3 regions of the Streptomyces sp. NPDC051173 genome follow, and region 3 is predicted to be linked to each of the others. Evidence: riboswitches for the same ligand, from Rfam matches in the RefSeq annotation. Region 3 holds a riboswitch; each other region holds the start of a gene.
What was found. A riboswitch is a leader RNA that binds a small molecule or an ion and turns the genes downstream of it on or off. The one in region 3 is predicted to bind cyclic di-AMP.

Region 1 (9,499 bases), on a different contig from region 3:
ACCGATCGCACGCCCCTGATCGAGAACGCCCTCGTCTGCGTGTCCGACCTGGTCACCAATGTCGTGCAGCACGCCCGGGTCGATGACCTCTCCGTGGAGGTCGCCGTGCGTGGGGACCGGGTGGTCGTTTCCGTGCTCGATGGGGATCATGCGCGGCGGCCGCGGCGGCGGGTCGCCCGGGACGGGCAGGAGGACGGGCGGGGGCTTGCGCTTGTGCGGTGTCTTTCGGTGGCGTCCGGCGTGACCTTCGTGTGGGACCAGCTCAACGTCGTCGGGAAGTGCGTCTGGTTCGAGCCGCTCGCCCGGACAGGCCCGTAGCCACCCCCCGCACACCCCCGGCGTAGCCTCGGGAGGAATGGGATTTCTGATGCGTGCGGAGGTTGTGCAGATGGCTGGGATTCCGACATCCGTCGTGGCTGCCGGTGGGCTCGTCGGTGGGTACGGCGTTGCCCGGTGGACGAAGAAGCGGCCGCTCGGTGGGGTCGCGCTGGCCGCCGCCGGGGCCGTGGCCGCTCGGCAGTGGGCCGGGAAGGCCGGGGCCGGGAAGGCTGCCGCGCTGACGGGGCTGTACGTCGCCGCGTTCGCCGGGTCGCACCCGCTGGCGAAGAAGGTCGGCGCGTGGCCGTCCGTCTTCGCCGTCGCCGGCGGGGTCGCGCTGGCCTCCTGGGTCGTGGAGAGCCGGGCCTGAGAGTGGAGTGAGCGTGGAGTGAGCCTGGCGTGAGAGGGGTGGAGGGGGCCGGACACCCGGCCCCCTCCACCGCGTCGACGTTCGCGCCGATCATTCGCGTCAACATTCCCGCTGGCGTTCGCGTCAACATTCGCGTCAACATTCCCGCCGACGTTCGCGCCGACGTTCGCGCCGACGTTCGCGCCGGCCGCCTACACCTACGCCGACGCCTCCGTCAGAAGCGAAAGCTCCGCCTCCGTCAGCTTCAGGTCCGCCACCGCCAGCAGCGCCGGAAGCTGTTCGACCGTGCGGGCGCTCGCCAGCGGGGCGACCACCGTGGGGCGGGACGCGAGCCAGGCCAGGGCGACCGTGGCGAGCTCGGCGTCGTGGGCCGCGGCCACCTCGTCGAGAGCGGCGAGGACGCGGGGGCCGCGCTCGGACTCCAGGTACTTGCCGGCGGCACCCGCGCGGGCGCTGTCCACCGCCGCTCCCGGCCGGTACTTGCCGGTGAGGAAGCCCGACGCCAGGGCCCAGTACGGGACGGCGGCCAGGCCGTGCCGCGCCGCGACGTCCGCGAGCGGGCCCTCGTACGTGTCGCGGGAGACCAGGTTGTAGTGCGGCTGGATCGCGGCGTACTTGGCCAGGCCCGCGGAATCGGAGAATTCCAGGGCCTCCGTGAGCCGCTCGGCCGTGATGTTGGAGGCCGCGATCTCGCGGACCTTGCCCTCCTTCACCAGCGCGTCGAGCGCGGTGATGAATTCCTCCACCGGCAGCGACGGGTCGTCGTAGTGCGTGTAGTAGAGGTCGATGTAATCCGTGCGCAGGCGGCGCAGCGAATCCTCGACGCCGGATTTGATGACGGCGGCGGAGAGGCCGCGCGGTTCGGGGACGCCCGCGCCGACCTTGGTGGCCAGGACGATGTCGGCGCGGTTGCCGCGGGCGGCGAACCAATTGCCGATCACGGTCTCCGACTCGCCACCCGTATTGCCGGGCACCCAGGCGGAGTAGACGTCGGCGGTGTCGATGAAATTGCCGCCGGCCGCCACGTAGGCGTCGAGGACGGCGAAGGACTGCGCTTCGTCGGCCGTCCAGCCGAACACGTTGCCGCCGAGGGCCAGCGGGTGGACGGACAGCTTGCCGATCTTCTTGTGAATGTCAGCCATGGATCTCTCCAACGTCCTTACGGTGCGGGGTATTCCGCTATTTCGCCGTGGCGGGCAGCGGTTCCGCCCGCTCGGTGGAGAGCGGGGCCACGGTCGAGGGAACGCCCTTCCGCCGGCACGGCCGGGAAGGCCGCGACCAGGCCGGCGGCGCGCATCAGGGACGCGCCGATCCGGAAGGTCGGCGCCGTGTCGCCGACGACGCCGCCGCTCGTCGGGTCGGAGAAGATCAGCGGGCCGGTGCTGCCGCCGGTCGCCGTGCCGAGCGCGTAGAAGAAGGCGATGACCTTGGCGCGCGTTTCCATCGGAAACGCCTCGGACACCGTGAGGTACGCGCTGCTCGCGCCCGCCGAGGCGAAGAAGAGGACGACGGCCCAGCAGGCGGTGAGGGTGTCGGCGCTCAGCCGCCCGGCGCCGAAGAGCCAGGCCGTGCCGAAGAGGAGCAGGCCGGAGAGCAGACAGGTCGAGGAAATCATGACGCGCCGGCCGACGGCGGTCCGGACGGGCCGGTACGGAGGTGGTGATCGCGGCTGTCACGGCATCCGGGTGCCCTCGTCCGTGACAGATATGCGCGGCAGCCGCCGCGCCCGCGGGCTACGGCTCCAGGCCGCGCTCCCGCAGCCAGGGCAGCGGGTCGACCGGGGCCCCGCCGTCCGGGCGGATCTCCAGGTGGAGGTGCGGGCCGGTGACATTGCCGGTGGCGCCCACGCGGCCGATCACGTCGCCGCTGTTCACCTTGCCCGAGGTGACCACCATCGACGACAGGTGGCAGAACCACACCTCCGTACCGTCGTCCAGCTTCAGCACGATGCGATAGCCGTACGCGCCCGCCCACCCGGCGTGGGTGATCGTGCCGCTGCCGATCGCCTTGACGGGCGTGCCGGTCGGGGCCGCGAAGTCCTCGCCGGTGTGGTTCGCGGACCACATGTTGCCCGCCTGGCCGAAGCCGGCGGTCAGGGTGTACGAGCCGACGGGGAGGGTGTACGCGCCGGGGCTGTGCGCCGCGGGCGTGCGGGGCCCGGTGTCGGTGGGGTCGGCGGCGTCCTCCGCGGCCGCCGGCCGGGACTCGGCCCGCGCCGCCTTCGCCTTCTCGGCCTCGGCCTCCTTCGCCGCCTTTTCCGCCTCAGCCGCTTCCGCTGCCTTCTTCGCCGCTGCCTCGGCCGCCTCGCGCTGCGTCGACTCGCGTGTCTGGTCGTCAGCGGCGTTCTGCTGGTGCTCGGCCTGCTGAAGGATCCGGGCGCGCAGGGCCTCGCCCGCGTTCGTGGTGCCCTGGGCGGCTTCCTCGGTGCTCAGACCGGCCTGGGTGAGCGGCTGCTCGGCGCCGGGCGCGGCGGCCGCGGCCTGCTCCTCGTGCGCCTGACCGCCGCCGAGGAGGGAGCCCACTCCGGCCAGGTCGGGTACCGATATCGGCGCCGCCGGGCGGTCCTGCGCGCTCGCCATGCCGCCCGCGCCGACCGCCGCGATGACCCCGACGCCGAGGACGGCGCCGCTGCGGGCCATCGTGCCGCCGCGCTGCTTGGCGACGCGGTGCCGGCCGCCGCTCCCGGCACGGGCCGGGACGGGGGCGGGGTGCGCGGACTCGTCGGCGGCCGGTTCCGGCGCCGTCGGCTCGGGCACCGCCCACTGGGGAACGGCCGGCCGGGGCGCCACCGCTTGCTGTGCGGCCGGCTGAGGGGTCATCGGCCGAGGTCCGGCGGCGAAGCCCGGCGCGGGAGGAGCGATCGCCGAGTCGCCGCCCCCCATGGCTGCCGTCCCCGGCGCGGGCGCCGCCATATGGGCGGTCATATACGCGGGCACGATCGGGAGTTCGGGTGCGTAGGGCTCGTACGACCCGTACAGAGTGGGGTCGAGGGCAGGCTCGTTGGACGCCACGAGGGCGAACTCCTTTCCTTCCTTCTCGCCTACCGGGTTAGCGGTGGGGGTACCCCCAGGCCCTTCAGGCTCTGGGGGAGGGTTCGGAGCAGGAAGGTCTCCTACGAGCCGGGTGCGGCCCGATTCACCCCAGGGCGGGTGGTTCCCCGGTTCCCAGATGCTGCTGGTGTATCAGGTCTTGCTGTGCCCGCGGGATTCGGCGAAGGCGCACGGCGCCGCCTCTTGCGGCGGTGATGAGGACCGCACGTCGTTATCGAACGTTAATAGACAGACCGCGTGGTTTCCAAGCCGAAAGGCTGAATCGACCGGCTCCTTGGTCAGGACTTGGCGAGGAGACCGACTTCTTAATGTGGTTCTTATTCCGACGGAATGCGGAACGATCAAGATCCACTACTGCGCGTACGGACGGATTTCTGTGCCGCGCGTCTCTCGGCTCCGCCGGTCAACGGCCGTACGGACAGCTGGCCGTGCCGGCGCGGCGTACCGGAAACGCCGTCGGTCCGGCGGGGGCGTCCGCCGCCGGACCGGGGCGGGTCGGGTCGCGAGCAGGGCCTGTCGCCCGGCCGCGTGGGGGCGCTGCCTCAGCCCCTCGACGTGCGGGTCCGTTGCCGCCTGCGGCGGGAGCGGCCTGCGGCCGCGTCCTCAAACGCCGGACGGGCTGGTTTGTTCCCCAGCCCCGCCCCTTCCCGAAACTGGGGGCAAGCCCCCAGACCCCCGCAACGTTGCGCGCTCCGGAACTGGGGCTGCGCCCCAGACTCCAGCAACACGCTTCGCGCGTTGTCCTCAAACGCCGGACGGGCTGAAAGAAAAAGACGGGCGCGCCCGGAACGGCAACGAGCACCCCGGGCGGGCTGAAAGGGAAGACCGGCGCACCCCCACCGGCCCTGATGTCGCCCACCGGCGGGAGGGGGTGGGGCTGGAGGGTGGGGTTCTGGAACGCGGTGCGACTTCAGGGCACCCAATACGCATGACGGTGCCCGCACCGCGTTCCAGGTCCCCAGCCCGGAAGACCCACCCCCGGCACCCACCACAAACCAGCCCGGCCGGCGATTGAGGCCGCCGCCCGCAGGGCGCTCCCACAGGGCGCAGCACTCCCCCCGGCGGCAACCCACCCGCGCAAGGCAACGCCGAGCAAACCGGCAACCGGTCAGACCTTCGGCGCCCGCCGAGAGCCCCCGCCGCCACCGCCACGGCGAACCGCATTGCCCGGACGCGTACCGCCCGAACGGCGGGACGCCCCGCCACCCTGGCCCTGCCCCGTGCCGCTGCCGAAGCCGCGGTAACCGCCGCCACCGCCACCGCCACCACCGTTGCCCGTGCCGGGCTCCGTACGCGTACGGCCGCGGCCCCCGGAACCCGAGCCGCGCGAGCGGGACGGCTTCTTCGCGCCCTGCTGCCCCTGCGGCTGCGCGGCGGCCGGAGGCGCTATGACCACCGCGACACCGCTGGGCTCACGCGCACCGGTGATCCGCTCCAGCTCGGGGTCGCGGGGGTGCGTCTTGACGACGTTGGGGGTGATCTTCGCCGTGGCCATCATGCGGGTCATCTCGCGCCGCTGCTCGGGCAGGACGAGGGTGACGACGGTGCCGGACTCGCCCGCGCGGGCCGTGCGGCCGCCGCGGTGCAGGTAGTCCTTGTGGTCCATCGGCGGGTCGATGTTCACGACGAGGTCGAGGCCGTCGATGTGGATGCCGCGGGCGGCGACGTTGGTGGCGATCAGCGCGGTGACCTGGTCCGTACGGAACAGCTCCAGCGTGCGGTTGCGCTGCGGCTGGCTCTTGCCGCCGTGCAGCGCCCCGGCGCGCACACCCTCGGAGAGCAGCTTCTTCACCAGGCGGTCGGCGCCGCGCTTGGTGTCCACGAACATGATCACGCGGCCTTCGCGGGCCGCGATCCGGGTGACGGCGTCCTTCTTGTCCGCGTCGGTGACGAAGAGCAGGTGGTGCTCCATCGTGGAGACCGCGCCGACCGAGGCGTCGACGGAGTGCGTCACCGGGTCGGAGAGGAAGCGGCGCACGAGGCGGTCGACGTTGCGGTCGAGGGTCGCGGAGAACAGCATGCGCTGGCCGTCCGGGTCGACCTGGTCGAGCAGCTTGGTGACCTGCGGCAGGAAGCCCATGTCGGCCATCTGGTCGGCCTCGTCCAGGACCGTGATCCGCACGTCGCCGAGCTTGCAGTCGCCGCGCTGGATCAGGTCGGCGAGCCGGCCGGGGGTGGCGACCAGGACCTCGGCGCCGCGCGCGAGGGTCTGCGCCTGACGGCCGATGGACATGCCACCGACGACGGTGGCGATCCGCAGGTTGACCGCGGTGGCGTACGGGCTGAGCGAGTCGGTGACCTGCTGCGCGAGCTCGCGGGTGGGGACGAGCACGAGGGCGAGCGGGCGGCCCGGCTCGGCTCGGCGGCCCGCCGTGCGGGCGAGCAGCGCCAGGCCGAAGGCCAGCGTCTTGCCGGAGCCCGTACGGCCGCGGCCGAGGACGTCACGGCCGCTCAGCGAATTGGGGAGGGTCGCGGCCTGGATCGGGAACGGCTCGGTGACGCCTTCGCGGGTCAGCGTGGCGAGCAGGCCGTTCGGCATGTCCAGGTCGGCGAAGGAGGCCACCGGCGGCAGGGCCGGGGTGGTGGAGACCGGCGTCTCGAACTCCCCCTGGAGGGGAGCCGCGGGACGGCGGCGGGGCGCCTGGCCACCGCGGGCGGACTGACCGCCGCCGCCACCGCGCTGGCGCGGGGGACGGGCGGAGGAGCCGCCGTCGGAGGAGGACGAGAAAGAGCGGGCGGAGCGAGTCATACGGGGACCTTCCCTCAATGGGGTGGCACGCCCGGAAGGGGAGACTTCGCTTCGCGGGACCGGCCGGAACGGACGGACGGCGGAAAAGCCTGGGCGCGCTGGTGCGGGGGCAGCAATGGGGCCCGCACCCAGTGGTGCGGGCCCCATTACGTGGTGCTTCATGCGGTGCCCGGCGAGGACGTCGGACTCACGGCGCGAGGGCCGAAAGTCCCGTCACCCTGACCGGGTGGGCATGTGAATCGTCAGGCAGCGACGATGTTCTCGGCCTGCAGGCCCTTCTGGCCCTGCGTGACGTCGAAGGAAACCTTCTGACCCTCGAGCAGCTCACGGAAGCCGTTGGAGGCGATGTTCGAGTAGTGGGCGAAGACGTCGGGGCCGCCGCCGTCCTGCTCGATGAAGCCGAAGCCCTTTTCCGAGTTGAACCACTTCACGGTGCCAGTAGCCATGTCTATCTCCTTGTGAATGGGATGGGCCCCACACCGGAATAGACCGGCAAAAACAAAAATGCGCCTTCGGCTACATAACCGTCAGGCGCACACGAGTTCATGGGTACCACAACTGCAACTTCCGTCGACCATAGCACACGGGGGGCGGCCCCCGTAACCCCCGTCTTTCCCGCCCGCCGTCCACCGGCCCCCGGGACCCGACCCCGGATCGCCCGCGTCGCCCCGGCTACAGCTCGACGCCCTGGGCGCGGGCGTGCCGGTCCGCCGCCACCTCGGCCTCCGCCTCGTCGAGATAGACCTCGCAGACGAGCCTGCCGTCCGCCGTCATGTTGTGTTCCAGCTCCCACAGGCTCAGCTCGCCGCCGCCCTCCAGCAGGAAGGCGTGCTCGTAGAAGCGGCACCAGGTGGCGTCCCGGCCGGTGCCCCGCCTGCGCGGCTTGGTGATCAGCGCGATGTGGTGGCCGAGCGCCTCCTGGAGGAGCTCGCGCACGACCTCGCCGGGCCCGTCCTCGTTCTCCGCGCGGCGCAGCAGCCGCCGGGCGTGGTCGGGCGAGGCGTCGGAGACGTACTCCCGGCGGGGCTGGGTGGGGCCCATGGCGAGCAGCAGCTCCTCCGCGAGCCAGGCCGGCAGCTCCTCGGCCTCGCTGCCGGGGCCGATGCCGCCGCCGATCCGCTCGTGGACCCGGCGCTCGGCCTGGTCGAGGGCGTCCTCGTGGGCGTAGAGCTCGTAGAGGAACCGCTCGTCGGGCCCGGTGTCGTGCTCCAGCTCGTACAGCAGCAGGCTGCTGCCGTCGGTGAGCAGGAAGATGTGCCGGTAGGTGTTGCACCGCAGCGGCCGCGCGTCGTCGTTGCGCTGGCGGTACGAGCGGAGCTCGGCCTGGTGCATCAGCGCGGTGCGCAGCCGCGCGAGCACTGCCTCGTCGATCTCGAAGCCGTTCTGCGCCCGGTCCAGCAGCCGCTCCACGTGCTCGGCGGGGGTGAGCTCGGCGCCCGCGCCCCCGCCGCGCCCTTCGTGCCCCCTGACCTCCGCGCGCTCCGTGCCCTTGCCGCCGCTCCCGCTCCCGCTCTCACCCGCTCGCGAGTTCTCCATGCCGCTCGACCTCCCGACCTCGGCCACACCCCACCCCGCGCACTTACCGTAGCGGCGCGAACACGGCATCGGGGCCGGGTTCGGGCGAACTGGTCGGGTCACCCGACCGGACCCCGCACCCGGCGCACCGCGCCCTACGCGCCTGGCGTCCCCGGCATGGACACCCCTCCGCGCTCGCCGTGCTCACCGGGGCCGGTCCCGGCTCCGGTGCCGCTTGCGTCCGGTTGTTCGCACAGCACGGCCGCCCCTTGCTGCTCCTGGGCAGACGGTTCGAACGGCTGAAGGCGCTCGGCCCGCCGCGGACGCTGTACAAGGCGGTGGACGTCACCGACCGTGCCGCCTTCACCCCGGCGGTCCGGGAGGCGGAGGACGCGTACGGGCCCACGGACGTGCTCGTCAACCACGCCGGGGTGATGCTCACCGGCGATCCGGTGACGCGAGACCCCGCCGAGCGGGACCGGATGACGGTGATCGCCCCGGGCGACGCGGCCACGGAGCCCGGCTCACACATCACGGGTCCCGAAGTGAAGGAGTCGCGCCAGGCCGCGGAGACCGCTCCGGAACGCGTACTCACCGCGGACGACGACGCCGAGGCCATTCGTTATGCGTGCCGCCGGCCGCGGAATGTCCGCGTCCGCGAGATCGTGCCGGCGGACACCGGCCGGCCGGTCTGAGCGCACGTCAGCCGGGCCGCCCGAGAACGCCGAAACCCCCGCCGACCAGGTCGGTGGGGGTTTCGATACCAGTGGAACTGGTAGGCCGTGTGGGACTCGAACCCACAACCAATGGATTAAAAGTCCACTGCTCTGCCAATTGAGCTAACGGCCCGCACCCGCAGCATAGCCCGGCCGACGGCGTTATCCCGAGTCGTTATGGCCGACTCATCGGCCGGGGCCGCGAACGCGGCGGGGCCCGTACGGCACCGAAGTGCCGTACGGGCCCCAATTCACCTGCGCTGATCAGCCGTTGCGCTTCCAGCGCGGCTTGTCGTCACGGCGGCCGAAGGAGGAACCGGCGCCGCCACCGCGGTGGTCGTCACGACGGCCGGCCGGACGGTCGCCACCGGAGCGGTAACCACCGGTGGAGGGGCGGTCGTCGCGGCGGTCGCGGTTGAACGGACGGTCGCCGCCACCGGAGCGGAAGCCACCGCCGGAGGACGGACGCTCGTCACGGCGGAAACCACCGGAGGACGGGCGGTCGTCGCGACGGAAGCCACCACCGGAGGACGGGCGGTCATCGCGACGGTCGTCACGACGGAAGCCACCGGAGGGACGGTCGTCACGGCGGAAACCGCCACCGGAGCGGTCGTCACGACGGTCGCCACCGGAGCGGAAGCCACCGCCGGAGGCCGGACGCTCGTCACGGCGGAAACCGCCGGAGGACGGACGGTCATCGCGACGGAAACCACCGGAGGGGCGGTCGTCACGGCGGAAGCCACCACCGGAGGACGGGCGGTCATCGCGACGGTCGTCACGA
Region 2 (9,499 bases), on a different contig from region 3:
GCCGTCGTGAGGTAGGGCAGGAGGTCACCGCTGCGCTGGGCGCAGCCGTCGGCGTACTGCCGGGCCAGCTTGCGCTGGGCGAGCTTGTCGGCCTCGTTGGAGGGCACCGGGTCGGCCTTGGGCGCCGCCACGAACTTCTGCGGGTCGATGCAGGAGATCGGGGCGGAGTGGCCCACGCCGCGCGGGTCGAAGCCGACGAAGTCGTACGCCTTGGCGGTCTTGGTCCACAGCGGGCTCTTGGTCGTGATCCGCTTGGGGAACCGCATGCCGGAGCCGCCGGGGCCGCCGGGGTTGTAGATCAGCGAGCCCTGGCGCTCGGCGGTGGTGCCGGTGGACCGGGCCCGGTCCACGGCGATCTTGATGGTGCGGCCGTTCGGCTTGCGGTAGTCCACGGGCACCGTGACGAAACCGCACTCGATCGGCTTCTCCAGGGCCCAGTCGGCAGGGCAGTCCTGCCACTTGATGCCCGACTTCGCCGCCTTCGCGGCGGCGACCTGCACACCGTGCGCCTCGGCGGCGCCGCCCGGCACGCGGTCGACCGCGCCGGCTGCCGGGGCGGTCAGGAACCCGGCCACCAGCGCGCCGGTCACCGCAGTGCCGGCCGCGCCGAGTATTGATGTAGGTCTCACGTAGGAATCCCCCTGCTGATGCGCCGCGTGGCGCGGCGATGATCGCAATGCTGCTGCTGGGATCCTTCCGTCTCCCTTGCCATAAAGGACAGGTTCCACAGGGGTTTCTTTACTAATCCGTAAGAATGACGACACAAAAGGCGCCACATGTGTCGCCGTTCACCCCCGTCGCATCAAATCGCCCGCATGGTGCGATCTGCCGTCAAGTCGCCTGCTTCCAGTGCTTTTCGGAGCTGGAGGCCGTCCGGGGCGACCGCGCACACCACGGCGGCCGGCCCGGCGAGCGGGGTGACGGCGGCCGTCGCGCCGAGCGGGCGCGGCTCCACCGGGGCGTCCTCGAAGGCCGGGTCGACGACGAGGAGTTGCCCCACGGCCCGGTGGCCGCCGAGCACCGCGCCGCCGTCCCAGCCGGGCGCCCCGGGCCCGTACGACAGCTCCTGGTCGAAGAGCGGGCGGCCGGCGCGGTGGACCGTCAGCCGTGCGGTCAGCCGGCCCGGCGGCTCGCCCGCGCGGCCGAGGATCTGCTCCTCGCGGAGCACCAGCCGCGCGGTCGGCGCGAGTTCGACCCGGGTGGTGCTGCGCAGGTCGCTGCCCCGGGCGGAGATCAGCGGCTCGGGCAGCCAGTGCAGCGTGGCCCCGTCGCCGACGCGGATCCGGGTGTCGTACGTGGCCGGCTCGCCCGTACGGCCGGGCAGGGCGATGGTCGCCGCCGTGGTGGAGAAGCGCAGGGCGGCGCCGTCCTCGATCTCGGCGGTGAGGGTGAGCCGGTCGCCGCCGAGGGGCGCGCTCATCGCGCCCACGAGGGCCACCCGCGCCTCGGGCCCGGACGCCCGGAGCCTGCGCAGCGCGAACGGACCCGCGCCGTCGAGGACGGGCAGGGCGGTGCCGCCCCTGCCGTCGGGGGTGGCGACGATCCGGGCGGCGGCCCGGACCCCCGCGGCGGGCTCGGGCCGTACGGGTGCGAGGGTCATCGGGATCCGGCGGTCCAGGTGGCGAGCTGCGCGCGTACCCAGTCGGCGACGGGACCGACGCCGCCCTCGGTGGCGAGGGAGGTGAAGGCGACGGGGAGTTCCCCGCGCTGGGCCTTGGCGTCGCGGGCCATGCCCGCCAGGTCGACGCCGACGTAGGGGGCGAGGTCGGTCTTGTTGACGACGAGCAGGTCGGCGGTGGTGACGCCGGGGCCGCCCTTGCGCGGGATGTCGTCGCCGCCCGCGACGTCGATGACGAAGATCTGCGCGTCGACGAGCCCCTTGGAGAAGGTGGCGGTGAGGTTGTCGCCGCCGGACTCGACGAGGATCAGGTCCAGCGGCCCGACCGCGTCCTCCAGGTCCTCGACGGCTTCGAGGTTGGCCGAGATGTCGTCACGGATCGCGGTGTGCGGGCAGGCGCCGGTCTCGACGGCCGTGATGCGCTCGGGCGGCAGCACGGCGTTGCGGAGCAGGAATTCGGCGTCCTCGCGGGTGTAGATGTCGTTGGTCACGACGGCGATGGACAGCCGGTCGCGCAGCTCACGGCAGAGCGCGGCGACGGTGGCGGTCTTCCCGGAACCGACGGGTCCGCCGAGGCCGATCCGCAGGGCGCGGCGCGAGCCGTCGCCGCGGAGCGGGTGGGCGGCGCTGTAGGTGTGGCGCTGGGGGTAGCCGGAGTCGTCGTGGTCCAGATGCATGGTTTCCCTCCCGGGAGGTCGGTGGTCGTCGTGCGGGTCGGTTCTGTCCCCCTGTCCCGCCCCTTGCCGGCCGCGTCTGATGTGCGGCGCAGCCGCGTGGGGGCTCCGCCGCGGACCCGCGGACCGCGCTTCGCCCGTCCGGCGATCGAGGACAAGCGGCGCAGCCGCTTCGGGGGGCCGGGGTCTCCCCCTCACGCGGTGGAGCCGCAGGTCGACACGGCCGGGAAGGGGCGGGACAGGGGAAATGCCCCCTACGTCGCGAACAGCCGCACCGGCCACGCCGCATGCACCTCCGCCGTGATGTCGAGCAGCGGTGCCGCGCACGCCGGAAGCGCGTCCAGCCCCTCGCCCGCCGCGTCGGCCGCCCGTGCCGCCACCGCGTCCAGCTCCGGTGCCAGCCGGGCCAGGACGCCCGTCGCCTCGAACGGATCGAGACCGAGCAGCCGTACGACCGCTGTCGCGGGCCCGCCGACCGACTCGTAGACGGCGGCGTACGCGGCGTCCAGCGGAGTCAGTCCGGCGGCGCGGGCGGCCAGCCCGAGCACGATCGGCTGGTGGGCGCCGCGCGGCCGGGCCGCGACCAGCGCTTCCAGCTCGGGCGAGGGCCACGTGGCCCGTACGGCACGGGTCATCTGGCGCCCGAGCCGGCGCGCGGCGGCGCGCAGGGCCGGTGAGGGTGTGCGGGCGTCGGCGGCCTCGTCGAGCGCGAGCGGGTCGAGGCCCGCGGCGGCCGCGGCGGCGAGCCCGGCCGCGGTGAGCCCCGCGGTGTGCAGCCGCCCCCGGCAGAACGCCTCCAGGGTGCCCGCATCCCGGACGCGGCCCGCCTTGACGGCGGCCTCGGCGCCGCCGGAGTGCGCGTGCCCTCCGGCGGGGAAGCGCCCGTCGGCGAGGACGAGCAGCGCGGCCCGCGAGCCCGACGGCGCACCGGTCTTCCCAGCTGTCATCAGAAGAGGAAGTAGCGCTGTGCCATGGGCAGTTCCGCCACCGGCTGTGGTTCGATCACGTCGCCGTCGACCGTGACGGTGAACGTGTCGGGGTCGACCTCCACCCGGGGGCGTGCGTCGTTGTTGCGCATGTCCGCCTTGGTGACGCCGCGCGTGCTGCGGATCGGGGTGAAGCGCTTGCCGAGGCCGAGCCGCTCGGGGAGGCCGTCGTCGAGGGCCCACTGGGTGACGAAGTTCAGGGAGTTGGCGGCGGGGGCGCGGCCCACGGCGCCGTACATGGGCCGCGGCAGGATCGGCTGCGGGGTGGGGATGGACGCATTCGCGTCGCCCATCTGCGCGTACGCGATCTGGCCGCCCTTGATGACGAGCAGCGGCTTGACGCCGAAGAACGCCGGTTCCCACAGCACGAGGTCGGCGAGCTTGCCGGTCTCGACGGAGCCGATCTCGTGGTCGAGGCCCTGCGCGACGGCCGGGTTGATGGTGTATTTGGCGACGTAGCGCCGGGCCCGCCGGTTGTCGGCGGCCCCGTCCCCCGGCAGGGCGCCGCGCCGCCGCTTCATCACGTGCGCCGTCTGCCAGGTGCGCAGCACGACCTCGCCGACGCGGCCCATCGCCTGGGAGTCGGAGGAGATGATCGAGATGGCGCCCAGGTCGTGCAGGACGTCCTCGGCGGCGATGGTGCCGGGCCTGATGCGGGACTCGGCGAAGGCGAGGTCCTCGGGCACGGCGGGGTTGAGGTGGTGACAGACCATCAGCATGTCGAGGTGTTCGTCGACGGTGTTGACGGTGTGCGGGCGGGTCGGGTTGGTGGAGCTGGGGAGGACGTTGGCCTCGGAGACGACGGTGATGATGTCGGGCGCGTGCCCGCCGCCCGCACCCTCGGTGTGGTACGCGTGGATGGAGCGCCCGGCGATCGCGGCGAGGGTGTCGCCGACGAAGCCCGCCTCGTTGAGCGTGTCGGTGTGGATGGCGAGCTGGGCGCCGCTCTCCTCGCACACGGACAGGCAGGCGTCGATGACGGCGGGGGTCGCGCCCCAGTCCTCGTGGATCTTGAAGCCGACGGCCCCGGCGCGCAGTTGGGCGCGCATGGAGTCGTAGGAGACGGTGTTGCCCTTGCCGAGGAAGCCGACGTTCAGCGGGTAGCCCTCCATCGCCTCGAACATCCGGGCGAGGTGCCAGGAGCCGGGGGTGATGGTGGTGGCCTTGCTGCCCTCCGCCGGGCCGGTGCCGCCGCCGACGAGCGTGGTGACGCCGGAGGCGAGGGCCTCGTCCGCGATCTGCGGGCAGATGAAGTGGACGTGGGCGTCGACGGCCCCGGCGGTGAGGATCCTGCCGTTCCCCGCGATGATCTCGGTCTCGGGGCCGATGACGAGGTCGGGGTGGACGCCGTCCATGGTGTCGGGGTTGCCGGCCTTGCCGATGCCGGTGATGCGGCCGTCGCGGATGCCGATGTCGGCCTTGACGACGCCCCAGTGGTCGAGGACGACGGCGCCGGTGATGACGGTGTCGGGGGCGCCGTCGGCGCGGGTCGCGCGGGACTGGCCCATGGACTCCCGGATGACCTTGCCGCCGCCGAAGACCGCTTCGTCCCCGGCGTGTCCGGGGCCGCCGCTGCGGTCCTCCTCGATCTCGACGAGGAGGTCGGTGTCGGCGAGGCGGATACGGTCCCCCGCCGTGGGGCCGAACAGATCGGCGTACGCGGCCCGGCTGAGCTCAGTCATCGAGCGGTCCCCCGCACTCGCCGCGCAGCCCCTCGACGACGCGCTTGCCGGCGATCGGCACCAGGCCGACCTCGACGGGGATGCCGGGCTCGAAGCGCACGGCGGTGCCGGCGGCGATGTCGAGCCGCTTGCCGCGGGCGGCGGCGCGGTCGAAGTCGAGGCCGGGGTTGGCCTCGGCGAAGTGGTAGTGCGAGCCGACCTGCACGGGCCGGTCGGCGGCGTTGAGCACGGTGAGGCGGGTGCGGTGGAGCCCCTGGTTGAGGGGGACGGGGGCGTCGGCGAGCAGGAACTCTCCGGGAATCATGGCGGTCTTCCCTTCAGCCGATGGGCTCGTGCACGGTGACGAGCTTGGTGCCGTCCGGGAAGGTGGCCTCCACCTGGACCTCGTGGATCATCTCGGGTATGCCGCTCATCACTTCGGCGCGGCCGAGCACCTTGCGCCCGGAGGACATCAGCTCGGCGACGGTCCGGCCGTCGCGGGCGCCTTCGAGGACGTGCACGGTGATCAGGGCCACCGCCTCGGGGTGGTTGAGCAGCACCCCACGGGCCCGGCGCTTCTCGGCTACGTCGGCGGCCACATGGAGAAGCAGGCGTTCCTGCTCATGCGGGGAGAGTTGCATGCGTCCACCTCACTGACGAACCAGTCCCCCTAGCGGAACCCAACGGGGGCACACAAGAGTTCTACAACCTTTGACCTGGGGTTCTTCATCGGACAGCCAGGGATTGCAGATTAGAGCGGAAGGTTTTCCAACGCGTTAACTGACTCTTTGCGCATCCATGGCCAGAGGGGTCGCACGGGACCGGAGAGGCCGGAGGGACGGATCCGGCGATCCGGGCCGGGACCGCGTGCCGCTGCCGTCTGCATCTACTGGATCTTCTGGGCCGGATCACTCCGCCGCACCCTCATGACACGTACGACGGGCTACGGGCGCCGCAGACCGCGCGCGTCGCCCGCGCGGGACCGCGCGAAGCCCTCGCAGCCGCGTTCGAGGGCGGTGGGCGGGAGTTGCCCGGGAGCAGCCTGGCGCGCCCGGTGCCGGTCCGGGCCGGGGCGCGACGGGCGCGTCGGGGCGCGGTCCCGCTCGCACTCCCGCCCGCGCCCATGGATCACGGGTCGGCGGGCGAATAAACACCGCTCCCCCAGACGCCGGACGGTGTCGTAGACGACGCGCGGTGATCGATTTCAACCGGGCGAGCACGCCGCGCCGGAGCGGTGCCGCGGGCCCCCAGGCCAGGGGCTCAACAGGGGTTCGCCGAAACGGACAATCCCCGTCGTGTCCAGCGGAATTGCCCGGGAGTGAGCAGCCTCACATACCTCTGGTTCCGCTCGGAATCCGTACCTGGGCTGCGCCAAGATCCGGTCGACGACAAGACCCCGCCATCCCGGCGGGGCGGTCCAGGCGGACGCCGAACCCCGCCGCTGTCTGGATGCCGGGTCGACCGAACGCACCGGTGGGGATGGAGGACCCGAGCACGGTGGGACGACCAAGAGTAGTGCGGTCGGCCCTTGGGGTGAAGCCGTTGACACGGCCGGGCATCTTCGCCTGCCCGAACCCGACAGGTCATCCTTCACAGGCGGCTGACGAAGGGTTGGCACATGGGCGCGCACAAACGTCCGTCAATGATGTCCAGGGCCGGCGCGGCCTCCGCGCTCACGCTCGCCGCCGTCGGCGCCACGGTGCTGGTGCCGGGCGGCGCGACGGGAGCCGAGGCATCGACCGTCGCCACCAACGCACTGCACATCGCGGCCTCGAAACAGGGTTCCCCCTATCAGTGGGGCGCGACCGGCCCTTACCGCTTCGACTGCTCGGGCCTGACCCTCTACTCCTTCAAGCGGGCCGGGAAGAGCCTGCCCCGCACCGCCGCCGAGCAGTACAACCGGACCACCCACATCCCCCGCGCCGCCCGCGAAGCCGGCGACCTGGTGTTCTTCGTCTCCGGCCAGGGCATCTACCACGTCGGGATATACGCGGGCGACGGCAGGATCTGGCACGCGCCCAAGACGGGTGCGGTGGTCCGCCTGGAGCGGATCTGGACGAACAACGTCCGCTACGGCCGGGTGGACTGACCCGCCGGCACACACAGCGAAAGGCGGCCGCGACGCCGCACCGGGGCCCCGCACGCCGTGCGGGGCCCCGGCCCCGCCCTCACCGTTCGGCGCTGAGGGCGGGCACGGTCCAGGGCATCGAGATCCACACGGTCTTGCCGCCGTCCGGGTTCGGGGTGAAGAAGACCCTTCCCCCGCGCTCCGCGGTGAGGCAGCGGATGATGACCAGGCCCCGCCCGTTGTCCTGCTGGACGGCGGCGGGCAGTCTGCGGGGGAAGCGCGGGTGGCTGTCGGTGACCCCGATCCGCAGCTGCCGGTCGAGTTCGAGCCGGACCTCGACGGTGAAGGTGGGCGACTGGCCGCGGGTGTGCTGCACGGCGTTGGTGGCGAGCTCGGAGACGATCAGCCGGATGGTCTCGGCGGCTTCCGTGCCGCCCGGCAGCCCCCAGTCCGCGAGCACGCCGGCCACATAGCGGCGTGCGGTGGAGACCGAGGCGGGGGCGCTCGGCAGGGTGACGGTGGCTTCTTGATGATCTGCCATGGCGCTGTCCCTTTCCCGCCGGGAGCGGACTCCGACGCAATGCGTCGTGAAGTCGAGAGCGCTTCCGGACGGCTCTGTCCGACAGCCTGCCACCGGAAATGGGGGTGATGCGGGCGATCCCCCAGTATCTGCATATATCTGTCGCTCGAAGCGGTGAACTCTACGACGAGCGACCGGATTCCGGCGGCACAGTGGTCTATTGACAAGAAACACCATGTTCATCACAGGCGGAGGCAGGGCTATGCGAAACGGACCCGCGGTGCGCCGCCGCAAACTCGGTGGCGAGCTGCGCCGCCAGCGCGAACTCGCCGGACTGACCAGCCTGGAGGCCGCGCACGCGGTGGGCTGGCACCAGTCGAAGGTCAGCCGCATCGAGACGGGCAGCAGTGGCGTGAAGTCCTCGGACGTCGCGCTGCTGCTGGACGCCTACGGTGTGTCGGACCCCGAACTGCGCGCGCTGCTGGGAGCACTGTGCGGCGCGGGCACCGCCGATGCGGAGGGCGCCCGCCGGGGCTGGTGGTACGCCTACCGCAATCTGCTGCCCCCGGCGTATCTCGACTTCATCAGCCTGGAATCGGAGGCGTCACGGTTACGCACCCTGGAGACGACGGTCGTGCCGGGCCTCCTCCAGACTCCTGCTTATGCCCGTGCGGTGACCCGTGCGGCGCTCAACGACCCGCCGCCGGAACAGGTGGAGAAGCTGGTACGGGTGCGCATGGCACGGCAGTCGGTGCTGGGCGGCGACAGTCCGCTGGAGTTGTGTGCCGTGCTGGACGAGGCTGTGCTCCGCCACCAGGTCGGTGGACGGGAGGTCATGGCCGGGCAGTTGAGGCATCTGGTGGAAACGGGTGCGCAGCGTCATGTGCGGCTGCATGTACTGCCGTTCTCCAGGAGCGGCCATATTGGCATCACCGGGCCTTTTGTTATTTTCTCATTTCCGCGCATTGCTGATCTGGACGTGGTTGTTCTCGACCATTTGACGAGTAGCCTCTACCTCGAGCGGAAAGAAGACCTCCGGGCGTACGCCGAGGCATTCACCACGCTGCGGGCGCACGCCCTCTCGCACGAGAACTCGCTGGATTTCATCGCCGGGATCAACGACGGCGCGTAAGGAGGCACCATGTCCGCAATGCCTCGGTACGTACCTTCCCCTTCGGCCCTGTGCGGCGCAGTGTGGCGACGCAGCAGCTACAGCACCGGAATGAACAACTGCGTGGAGACGGCCGGCCTGGCCCCCGGGCTCCTGGCCGTGCGCGACTCGAAGAACACCGCCCTGTCCGCCTTGTTGCTCTCCTCCGCCGCCTGGTCCTCCTTCGTCGGAGGACTGCGCGACGGCTCCCTCCGTCCCCCCGACCGTACGACGTGAGCCGTCAGGCGGCCGGTGCGGTCCGTACGACCGTGCCGGCCGCCTCCTCGACCTGCCGGTCCGACAGGTCCGCGCGGGCGGTCAGCCTCAGCCGCGAGACGCCGTCGGGCACGGACGGCGGCCGGAAGCAGCCGACCGCGAGCCCGGCCTCCCGGCAGTCGGCCGCCCAGCGCACCGCCGCCTCGGGGGACGGCGCCCGTACGGACACCACCGCCGCGTCGGGCCGTACGGCTTCGAGGCCCGCGGCCGTCACCCCGCGGTGCAGCTCGCGGGCGACGTGCCGGACGCGCGCCGCGCGCTGCGGCTCGCGGCGCAGCACTCCGAGGCTCGCCAGGGCCGCGCCCACGGCCGCCGGGGCGAGGCCGGTGTCGAAGATGAAGGTGCGGGCGTTGCTGACGAGGTGCCTGATCACCCGGGCCGGGCCGAGGACCGCACCGCCCTGGCTGCCCAGCGACTTCGACAGGGTGACGGTGGCGACGACGTCCTCCGCGCCGGCGAGTCCCGCCGCGTGCACGGCCCCGCGGCCGCCCTCGCCGAGGACGCCCAGGCCGTGCGCGTCGTCCACGAGCAGGGCCGCGCCGTGCG
Region 3 (9,499 bases):
GCCGGGCCCCCGCTCCTGCTCGCCGTCGGGCCCGGCGTCCCGCCCGGAGGCGGACTCGGCGATGCGTCCCACGGACACCTCCCTTTCCGTAGAGCACCCTGCCCAGCCCGCCGTCCGGCGGAACCCACCGCCGTCGACAGCGGCGGAAAAGTCCCGGGATGCGGCCCGTGGGCCGAGGGGTTAGGTTCCGTTGCGGGGCGGCGCACACCACACACCCGCCGCCCCGTCGACGTCACCGGTGGGGCACGTGATCCCCGGAAGGGACGGGACACCGCGTGGACCACGGCCCTGGCACCGCCCCCGGCCCGGAGGCGGCCGACCCCGCCCGCTGGGCGATGCTCGCGGTCCTGTGCGCCAGCCTCCTGCTGGTGGCCATGGACGCCACCATCCTCAACGTGGCCCTGCCGTCCCTCATCAAGGACATGCGGCCGGACGCCCTGCAACAGCTCTGGATCATCGACATCTACGGCCTGGTGCTGGGCGGGCTGCTCGTCACCGCGGGCGCCGTGGGCGACCGGGTGGGCCGGAAGCTGCTGTTCGTCGCGGGGTTCTCCGTCTTCGGGGCGGCCTCGGTGCTCGCCGCCACCGCCGGGATCACCGAGAGCGTCCTCCAGCTGATCGCCGGCCGGGTGCTGCTCGCCATCGGCGGAGCCATGGTGATGCCGTCCACCCTCTCCCTGATCCGCACCATCTTCACCGACGCCCACGAGCGCACCCAGGCGATCGGGATCTGGGCCGCCGTCGCGGGCGCGGGCGCCGCGATCGGCCCCCTGGTCGGCGGTGCGCTGGTGAACGCCTTCTCCTGGTCGGCGGCGTTCTGGGTGAACGTGCCCGTCGTCGTGATCACCGTCGTCGCGGCCGTGCTGCTGCTCCCCGAATACCGCAGCCCCTCGCACCACGCCCTCGACCTGTGGTCCGCCGTGCTGTCCGTCGCCGGAGTCATCGCCACCGCCTGGGGCATCAAGCACCTGGCGGGCGGCTTCCGGCCCGCCGACCTGGCCGCGCTGCTGGTCGGCCTGGCGGCGCTCACCTGGTTCGTACGCCGCCAACTGGTCGCCGCGGACCCGCTGCTGGACGTCAGGCTCTTCGCTAGCCGCCCCTTCCTGGCCGCCGCGCTCGCCACACTGACGGCCATGATGGCGATCGGCGCCGCCCTCTTCCTGATCTCCCTCTGGCTCCAGTACGTCCGCGGCTACGACGCCCTGGCGGCCGGGCTGCGGACACTGCCCGTCGCCCTCGCCCTGCTCGCCTCGTCCCTGGCGACGCCCTGGCTGCTGCGCCGGATCGGGGTGCGGACCGTGCTGACGGCCGGTCTGGCCGCGCTGCTGTGCGGCTTCGCCGTGCTGGCCGCGGCTCCGCAGCCCCTGGCCTACGGCGTGGTGGCGGTCGCCCTGGTCACCTTCGGCATCGGCGACGGCATGGCCATCACCGCCTCCGCGGCGGTGATGGTCTCCGCCGTGCGCCCCGAGCGCGCGGGCCAGGCGGGCGCGGTCTCCGAGAGCGCCTACGAACTGGGCATCGGCTTCGGCGTGGCCCTGCTCGGCAGCATCCACACCACGCTGTTCCGCTCCCGGATGACCGGTCTGCCCGCCGAGGTGCGGGGCGCGGACCTGGCGACCGCGCGGCAGTCGGTGGGCGGCGCCGACGAGGTGGCCCGCTCCTTCGGCACCGGCAGCGCGGTGGGCCGGGCCCTGCGGGCGGCGGCGCGCTCGGCGTTCAACGACGCGCTGACCACCACCGCGATGGTGTGCGTGGGCATCGTCGCGGTGGCGGTGGTCCTGGCGGCGGTGCTGGTCCCGAAGCACTTCCGCGCGGACTCGGCACACTGACCCGCCGCCGGGCGGGCCCGCCCGGCGGCGGGGACCGGACGGTTCCTCACGCGCGCCAAGTGCCGCGGCACGCGGCCGCCAGGAAGCCCGGCCCGAAGGACAGCAGCAACCCCCGCTCGCCGTCGCACGGCGGGTCCTCGTGCGTGCGGGCGAGGACGTCGAGGACGGCGACGCCGCCCAGGTTCCCGTTCTCCGCCAAGCTGTTCCACGAGTGCCGCAGCATCTTCGCGTCGACGCCGAGGCCCCGCGCGGTGTCGTCGAGGACGCGCGGCCCGCCGGGATGGACGACCGCCCACTGCGGTTCGGCGGGCGGTGCCTGCACGGTCTCCAGCCAGGCGCCCAGGGCGGGCATCACGTCGCCGGTGGCCTCGGCGGCCTCACGGGTGGAGTCGAAGTGCAGACCGGCGTCGTCGAGCCGCCCCCGGTAGCGGCTGCCGCTGTCGGGCAGCAGGTACTCCCACGTGTCCTCGACGCACAGGCCGGGCCCGAGCGGGGCGTCGGTGACGACACAGGCACCGGCGCCGTCGCCGAACAGCGCCTTGTAGATCATCGATTCGAAGGCGGTGTTGCGGTGGTTGTAGATCGTGCTGATGGTCTCCGCGACGACCACCAGGACCCGGCTCCCCGGGTGCGCCCGCACGTGGTCGGTGGCGCGGACCAGGGCCTGGGCCCCGCCCACGCAGCCGAGGGACGTCATGGGGACCCGGCGCACGTCGGCGCGCAGCCCGAGCGCGCCGATGAGGTGGATGTCCAGGCCCGGCACGGCCCACGAGGTGGAGTGGCTCGTGACGACGCAGTCGATGTCCGACGGTTCGAGCCCGGTGTCCGCGAGCGCGGTCCGCGCGGCCCGCGCGGCCAGTTCGGCGGAGTCGGCGAACGCCACCCGGTTGCGCTCCTCCACCGACGCGGTGCCGGAGACCGTGGGCGAGTCCAGGGGCTGCGTGAACCGCCGGGTACGGACACCGGTGGCGTGGACGACGCGCAGCACGGAGTCCAGCCGCGGATGGTCCGCGTGGTGCTCACGGATGTCGGCACAGATGTCCTCGGTGGTCACACGGTGACGGGGGAGGGCTATGGCGGGGGGCGAGACGTGCGATGTCACGGGACCTCCACGGGTCGGGGCGGCGTCCGGCCTGGGTCGGGGGCGGTGCCCGGCGCGGGCCGCCCCGCGGTCATCCTGCGTGCAGCATGGGCCGGCGGGTCGGTCCGCTCCGTTCACCGGGACGGAAGACCAGCACCATAAGCCGGGCACGCGGTGACGCGAGCGGCTCCGCGCTGCACAGCGACACCCAGCCGGGGCCCTGCACCGGGTGCAGCAGCGGCCGTTCGTCGCCGTCAGGGTGGACGTACGCCCGGCCGCCCGCCTCGTAGAGCGGCCCCACCACCGGGTCGGCGAGGATGTCCGCCTCCAGCTCGGCGAGCGTCTCGTCGTGGGGCAGCGCCGCCACGGCCGCGCGCATCTGCGGCAGGATCATCGGCACCCAGTGCTCCTGCCAGCCGGTCAGGACCGTGCGGGCCTCCGGGTGGAGCGTCATCCACCGCATTGTGTTCTCCGGCACCTCGCGGCGTGGGAACATCTCCGCGAACGCCTGGTTGTGCGCGAGCACCCGCCAGGACTGGTCGTTGATGTAGGCCATGTGGGACTGGCCCTCGACGACGTCCTGCCAGGCCCGGGGCACCTCCGTGCCCGAGCGCTGGTGCAGCGGGTAGGGCGGGTGGCGGTGCACGGCGTAGAGCCACAGCGACGTCCACTCGTGCTCGGTGAACGCGAGCAGCCGCGCGACGTCGCGCAGCAGGTCCTCCGGCGGGTTGGGGTACGCGCCCGTCTCCAGCCGGTTGAACGTGCCGTGGGTACGGTGCAGCAGCTGGTCGATCTGGCTCTGGGTCAGCCCCGGTGCGCGCCTGCCCTGGCGGGACGGACGGACGAGTCCGTGGTCCTCCGGAGCGATCCGGCCCCGGCGTTCGCGGAGCAATGCCTGTAGGGCTTCCTTGTCCAACGGAACTCTCCCCAATATCACGAACGGCGCCGCAAGGGGAAGCCGATTTGATGGGTCACTTTTTCCTGCAAAAAGTTCTCCGCAGAAATGATCGCATCCCTGCTGCATGATCGACCCACGGGTCAGCAGCCACGGGGGTGCCGCTGACCTGGCCGACTTCACCACAACAGGTGGTCGTGAGGGAGCTGGAGGGAGGGGGACACCATGCGTGCGCTGACCGACCGACAGGGACAGCAGTGGGCGGGGAACATCCGCCCGCAACTTCCGCGAGCGGCGTTATAGGAACGGCGGGGCCGTGCCCCGTCCCGCGCCTCCCTTTGAGTGCCACCTCTGAGTGTCTTTCCGAGTGCCGCCTCTTCGTACGACCCGCTGCCCGTCTGCTCCGAACGGGCGTCGCCCGGCCCCGCGCCGGGCTGTCCGCGCCGCACCACCGGTGCCTGCTGATAGATCGGCGGTACAGGCGCGACGCGAAGGAGCCCGCCATGCGCGAGACCCGGGGGATTCCCTCCGCCGCGGCGAGTGCCGCCCGGATCGGTGTCACCTGCGCGGGCGCGGTCCCCGCGGCCGTGCTGCGCCTGAGCGGCACGGAGCTCGCGCCCGGCTGGGCCGTGGCCGTCTTCGGCCTGGGTGTGCTGTGTTCGGCGCTGCTGCTGATGTGGGCGGCCGAGACCGCCCGCGCCGACATGGCCGGCGCGCTCGCCCTTGCCCTGCTGGCCTTCATCGCGGTGCTGCCCGAATACGCCGTCGACCTCTACTTCGCCTACGCGGCCGGCTCCGACCCCTCGTACGCCGCCTACGCCGCGGCCAACATGACCGGCGCCAACAGGCTGCTCGTGGGCGTCGGCTGGCCGCTGGTCGCGCTCGCCTCGACGCTCGCGCTGCGCCGCCGGTCCCTGCCGGACACCGGGATCGTGCTGGAGCCGCACCGGCGCATCGACGTCGCGTTCCTCGCGGTGGCCGCCGTGTTCGCCTTCGTGATGCCGCTGACCCGGGAGATCGGCTGGTACGTCCCGGTGGTGCTGGTCCCCTGGTACGGCTACTACCTCTACCGGATCGGCAAGTGCGGCTCGGGGGAGATGGAGGAGCTCGTCGGGGTCCCCGCGCGGCTCGCCACGCTGCCCCGGACCGTACGCCGCGTCACCACCGCGGCGCTGTTCGCCGCCGCCGCGGCCGTGGTCTTCGCCTGCGCGGAGCCCTTCGCCAACGGCCTGGTGGAGGCGGGGGCCTCGCTCGGCATCGACCGTTTCGTCCTGGTCCAGTGGCTCGCCCCGCTGGCCTCCGAGGCCCCGGAGCTCATCGTCGCCGTGGTCTTCGCATGGCGGCTGCGGGCGAGCGACGGACTCGGCGCGCTGCTGTCCAGCAAGGTCAACCAGTGGACGCTGCTGGTCGGTTGTCTGCCGCTGGCCCACGCGCTGGGCGGCGGGGGAGCGGCCCTGCCGCTGGTGACCCGCCAGGTCGACGAGGTCGCCCTGACCGCCGCCCAGACCGTCCTCGCCGTGGTGGTCCTGCTCGGCCTGCGGTTCGTCCGCCTCCAGGCCGCCGGCCTCTTCGTCCTCTTCGCGGTGCAGTTCGCCCTGCCGGGCGAGTCCGCCCGGCTCCTCATGACCTACGTGTATCTGGGCCTCGCCGTCCTGCTCCTGGCCACCCGCGTCCGCCACCTGCCGGCCACGGCCCGTGCCCTGGGCGGGCGGATCGAGGGCGACCCGCACTACTGACCCGGCGGCGCACGGCTCGTGGCCGCCGGTCTCACGGTTCGGTGATGAGATCGGTGAGGGCCTTGATGCCGTCCGCCGCCAGCACCCGGCGCTGCCGGTCCGCCGGGGTGCCCCGCCGCAGCAGCCGGTGGACCAGTGAGCTCACCTGGTGGAGGTCACCGGCCTCCTCCAGCGCCTGCCCGATGTGCCCGAGCAGGGCGTGGACGACCTCCTCGGCGCCGCGGCGCTTGCCCTCGGGGTCGACGAGCATGTCCTCAAGGCCGTGCCGGGCGGCGTGCCAGTTCGAGGCGCTGAGCAGCTCCGGCGGGCAGTACGCCGTCCGGCGGCCGCTCTTCTCGTCGCGGATGGCGGTCGCCACCATGCCGCGCACGATCCCGGCGAGCATCACGGCCTCGTCGGCGCGCAGCTGGACGTCCAGGCAGCGCACCTCGATCGTGGGATAGCGGTCGGACAGCCTGGCCTGCCAGTACAGCTGCCCCCGGTCGCTGATCGCCCCGGCGACGAAGAGCGCCTGGATACGCTCCTCGTAGTCGGCGAGATCGGTGAAGTGCGGGGGCGGCCCGCTGACGGGCCAGCGGCTGTAGACCACGGTGCGCCAACTGGCGAAGCCGGTGTCGTGGCCGTGCCACATCGGTGAGTTGGCCGCCATGGCCACCAGCACCGGCAGCCAGGGGCGGACGCGGTTGAGTACGGCGACGCCCATCTCCCGGTCGGGGATGGCGACATGCACGTGCATCCCGTTGACCAGCTGTTCGTCGACCAGTTGGGCCGCCCGGCCGCGCATCGCCAGATAGCGCGGGTGCCGGGTGACGGGTACGGGCACCAGGCCCGCGCGGGGTGACGTGCCGGACGCAGCGATCCGGCAGCCGCTCCGCTTGGCGGCGGAGCTCACGGCGTGGCGCAGCCGCAGCAGGTGCCCGCTCGCCTCCGCGAGGTCGGCGCAGACCGGAGTGGCCACTTCCACCTGGGCCTGCAACAACTCCGCCTGAATCTCCCGCTCGTGCACGACCGGCTCCAGGTCCACCGCTGCGCAGACCTGCTCCGCCTTCGGAACGGGCAGTGCGGTGGCCGGGTCGAGCAGAAGATACTCCTCCTCGATCCCTAGGGTGAGCATGCCGTAGGGCTACCCTCGCGCTGTCGCGGTGAACCGCGCGCTCCCCGCGGTCGCGTGTTTCTGACGCAAAGACGTCCGCCCTCCCGCGCGTACCGGCCGCGGAACGGAGCCGGGTGACCGGATTTCAGTCTCCGGATTACCTCAACTCCCAAGAGCCAAAAGGAGTTGCCTGATTTCCGTGCGCCGTAAATGCGCCCCGGTTCCATGAATGACGTGAAGTGAAGAAGTTCACAGAAAGCCGTTCCGGCTCCGGTTTCCGGGACTTCGTGATGCAGGATCGTCACTCGAACACAAGATCCCGTCACCGAGACGGGCACCCCGGGCGGACGCCGAGTCCTGCCGCCGTTCCGGGTGCGGAGCAGACCGACTGGATCGGCAGGAGCGGGAGACCCAGGTACGGCGGACCACGATGGCGGTGGTCCTTGGGGTGAAGCCACGGATGTGGCCGGGCGACTTCGACAGCCCGAACCCGACAGGTCATCTTTCGCAGGCGGATGACGAAGGGTTTGACATGTCTGCGTTCCCCGGCATATCCACGCTCGTGTCCCGGGCCGGCGCCGCGACCGTCCTCACCGCCGCCACCGTCACCGCCTCGATGCTGCTGCCCGGAGTGGCGGCCGACGCCCAGGCGGCGACCCCGGGCCAGGCCGCGCTGAAGGTCGCCGCCTCCAAGAAGGGCTCGCCCTATCAGTACGGCGCCGCGGGCCCCAGCCGCTTCGACTGCTCGGGCCTGACGCTCTACTCGTTCAAGAAGGTCGGCAAGAACCTGCCGCGCACCGCGCAGGACCAGTACAACAAGACCCGGCACCTCTCCGCCGGCTCCCGTCAGACCGGTGACCTGGTCTTCTTCCACTCCGGCAGCAACGTCTACCACGTGGGCATCTACGCCGGGGACAACAAGATCTGGCACTCGCCCAAGCCCGGCGCGTCCGTCCGGCTGGAGAAGATCTGGAGCAACAGCGTCTGGTACGGCCGCGTCAACTGACCCCGGCGCACCACGGGAGACGGCCCCCGGCGCCGTGAGGCGCGCACGGGGGCCGTGTGCCGGAGCGGCCGTGCGGTGGAGCGTCAGGGCAGCTGTGCCCCGAGCGCCTGCAGGGCCGCGGGAACCGGCTGGAAGAAGGTCTCGCCACCGGAGGAGCAGTCCCCGCTGCCGCCCGAGGTGAGGCCCAGTGCCGTGTCGTTGTCGAAGAGGGCGCCGCCGCTGTCGCCCGGCTCGGCGCACACGCTGGTGTCGATCAGGCCGTCGACCTGTCCCTCCTGGTAGTTGACGGTCGCGTTGAGGCCGGTGACCTGGCCGCCGTGCAGGCCGCTGGTGCTGCCGCTGCGCTGCACCTGCTCGCCGACCGTCGCCTCACCGGCCCGGCTGATGTTCTGCTGGCTGCCGTTGTAGAGGTCCACCGCGCTGGTGTGGTCGGAGGAGCCGGTGTAGCGCACCAGGGCGTAGTCGTGGCCGGGGAAGGTCGAGCTCTCCGTGGTGCCGGCCTGGGCGCCGCCCTGCGAGTCGGACCACTCGGCCGAGGCGTTGCCGCAGTGCCCCGCCGTCAGGAAGTACGGCTGCCCGTCCTTGCTGACGTTGAAGCCGAGCGAACAGCGCACGCCGCTGCCCCAGATGGCGTCGCCGCCGGCGATGAGCGGCCGGAAGGTGCCCGCCGTCCTTCTGAGCGTGGCCTTGTCCCCCAGGCTCGCGACGACCTTGTCGAGCTTGCTCAGCCGCTCCCCGCGCACCGTGCTGTCGGCGGTGACGACGACCTTGTTGGTCCTGGGGTCGACCGACCAGGCGGTGCCCGGGATGGACGCCTGGGCCTTGAGGGTGCCTCTGGCCGAGTCGAGTTCGGCCGCCGAGTGCCGGACCTGCCTGGCCTCGGCGCCCGCGGCCCGCACCTTCGCCGCGGTCGCCGCGTCGAGCACGTCGACGACGAGCCGGTGGGTGGTGGCGTCGTAGTACGAGCCCGCGGTGTCCGCCGGGAGCTCGGCCGCGATCCGCTGGGCGAGGCCCGCGGCCTGCTCGGCGGAGGCCGCGTCGGGCGCCGGGGCGGACATGGCGTGGGCGCTGGGCAGGGCGAGCGCGGCGGCCGCGAGGACGGCGGCGGCCGAGCCGGCCATGGCGGAGCGGCGTGCCGATATGCGAGGACGTTTCACGAGACCTCCTGTGGGGGGTGCCCGATGGGGCCGATGTCCGGGCACGGAGGGTGAATGTGACGTAGTGACAGAGGCGTGACGGCCGATGCGCCGCCCGGAGCCGACCGGGAGACGCTAGTCGCGTCCATGTCAATTCTCGGAGTATCGGATCGTCCATGTGAACGTTCAAGAGCGACATTCGGTCGTACGAGCGGTGCGTCGGCAAGTCTCTTGCGTCACACGCGTACCGCGAGCCGTTCTCGTGAACGCCCGTGACAGGCGCGGATGGGCGAGGGGCGGTGAGCGGACAGGAAGGGGCGCGGCTGTCCGGTATTCGTTCCCTCGGGGGGTGGAGCGAAGGTTTCTTTGCACACCTTTAACGGGTGCCCGGTGTGCGCGGACGGCAACAGGCCCCCGACCGCGAACGTGGTCGGGGGCCCGCGCCTGCGGAGCGCTGTCCGGGGTCGCGTCCTACTGCGCGCCCGTCGTGTGCGTCGGGCGGATCGGACCGCTGGGCTCGGTCCCCGGGATCGGGGCGCCCTCCGCGTGCTCGATGGGCGCGCCCAGTCCGGCGAGGATGGCCTGCTCGCTGGGCGTGTTCTGCTCGGCGGGCTGCGCGGCCCCGGCGGGCTTCAGGGCGTCGGTGGTCATGCGGAACTCCTGTCGTGCGGGTCGAACGTTCTTTCCTCGAAGTATGTGACACCCCGATCAACAGGCGATCAA

Region 1: linked by a shared signal. The riboswitch ahead of AB0435_RS18205 (peptidoglycan DD-metalloendopeptidase family protein) and the one ahead of AB0435_RS06420 (C40 family peptidase) in region 3 are both predicted to bind cyclic di-AMP.
Region 2: linked by a shared signal. The riboswitch ahead of AB0435_RS11535 (C40 family peptidase) and the one ahead of AB0435_RS06420 (C40 family peptidase) in region 3 are both predicted to bind cyclic di-AMP.

The regions. Positions count from the first base shown of each region.
Region 1 covers NZ_JBFBBD010000031.1:34,650-44,148, forward strand. The annotation lists gene AB0435_RS18185 (ATP-binding protein) at 1-318, shown strand, start outside; gene AB0435_RS18190 (hypothetical protein) at 389-688, shown strand; gene AB0435_RS18195 (aldo/keto reductase) at 886-1,830, opposite strand; partial or broken gene AB0435_RS18200 (hypothetical protein) at 1,848-2,318, opposite strand; gene AB0435_RS18205 (peptidoglycan DD-metalloendopeptidase family protein) at 2,422-3,699, opposite strand; cyclic di-AMP (ydaO/yuaA leader) riboswitch at 3,711-3,911, opposite strand; gene AB0435_RS18210 (DEAD/DEAH box helicase) at 4,847-6,487, opposite strand; gene AB0435_RS18215 (cold-shock protein) at 6,730-6,933, opposite strand; gene AB0435_RS18220 (DUF6227 family protein) at 7,160-8,023, opposite strand; gene AB0435_RS18225 (SDR family NAD(P)-dependent oxidoreductase) at 8,203-8,697, shown strand; tRNA gene AB0435_RS18230 (tRNA-Lys) at 8,776-8,851, opposite strand; gene AB0435_RS18235 (DEAD/DEAH box helicase) at 8,983-9,499, opposite strand, start outside.
Region 2 covers NZ_JBFBBD010000015.1:14,588-24,086, forward strand. The annotation lists gene AB0435_RS11500 (alpha/beta hydrolase) at 1-629, opposite strand, end outside; gene AB0435_RS11505 (urease accessory protein UreD) at 803-1,600, opposite strand; gene ureG (urease accessory protein UreG) at 1,597-2,295, opposite strand; gene AB0435_RS11515 (urease accessory UreF family protein) at 2,547-3,239, opposite strand; gene AB0435_RS11520 (urease subunit alpha) at 3,239-4,960, opposite strand; gene AB0435_RS11525 (urease subunit beta) at 4,953-5,264, opposite strand; gene AB0435_RS11530 (urease subunit gamma) at 5,278-5,580, opposite strand; cyclic di-AMP (ydaO/yuaA leader) riboswitch at 6,356-6,553, shown strand; gene AB0435_RS11535 (C40 family peptidase) at 6,558-7,028, shown strand; gene AB0435_RS11540 (ATP-binding protein) at 7,108-7,548, opposite strand; gene AB0435_RS11545 (helix-turn-helix transcriptional regulator) at 7,790-8,659, shown strand; gene AB0435_RS11550 (DUF397 domain-containing protein) at 8,669-8,914, shown strand; gene AB0435_RS11555 (8-amino-7-oxononanoate synthase) at 8,919-9,499, opposite strand, start outside.
Region 3 covers NZ_JBFBBD010000006.1:138,158-147,656, forward strand. The annotation lists gene AB0435_RS06390 (FAD/NAD(P)-binding protein) at 1-72, opposite strand, end outside; gene AB0435_RS06395 (MFS transporter) at 276-1,829, shown strand; gene AB0435_RS06400 (PhlD) at 1,876-2,883, opposite strand; gene AB0435_RS06405 (helix-turn-helix domain-containing protein) at 3,002-3,826, opposite strand; gene AB0435_RS06410 (hypothetical protein) at 4,309-5,541, shown strand; gene AB0435_RS06415 (glutamate--cysteine ligase) at 5,573-6,655, opposite strand; cyclic di-AMP (ydaO/yuaA leader) riboswitch at 6,986-7,163, shown strand; gene AB0435_RS06420 (C40 family peptidase) at 7,167-7,640, shown strand; gene AB0435_RS06425 (S1 family peptidase) at 7,724-8,761, opposite strand; gene AB0435_RS06430 (hypothetical protein) at 9,248-9,427, opposite strand.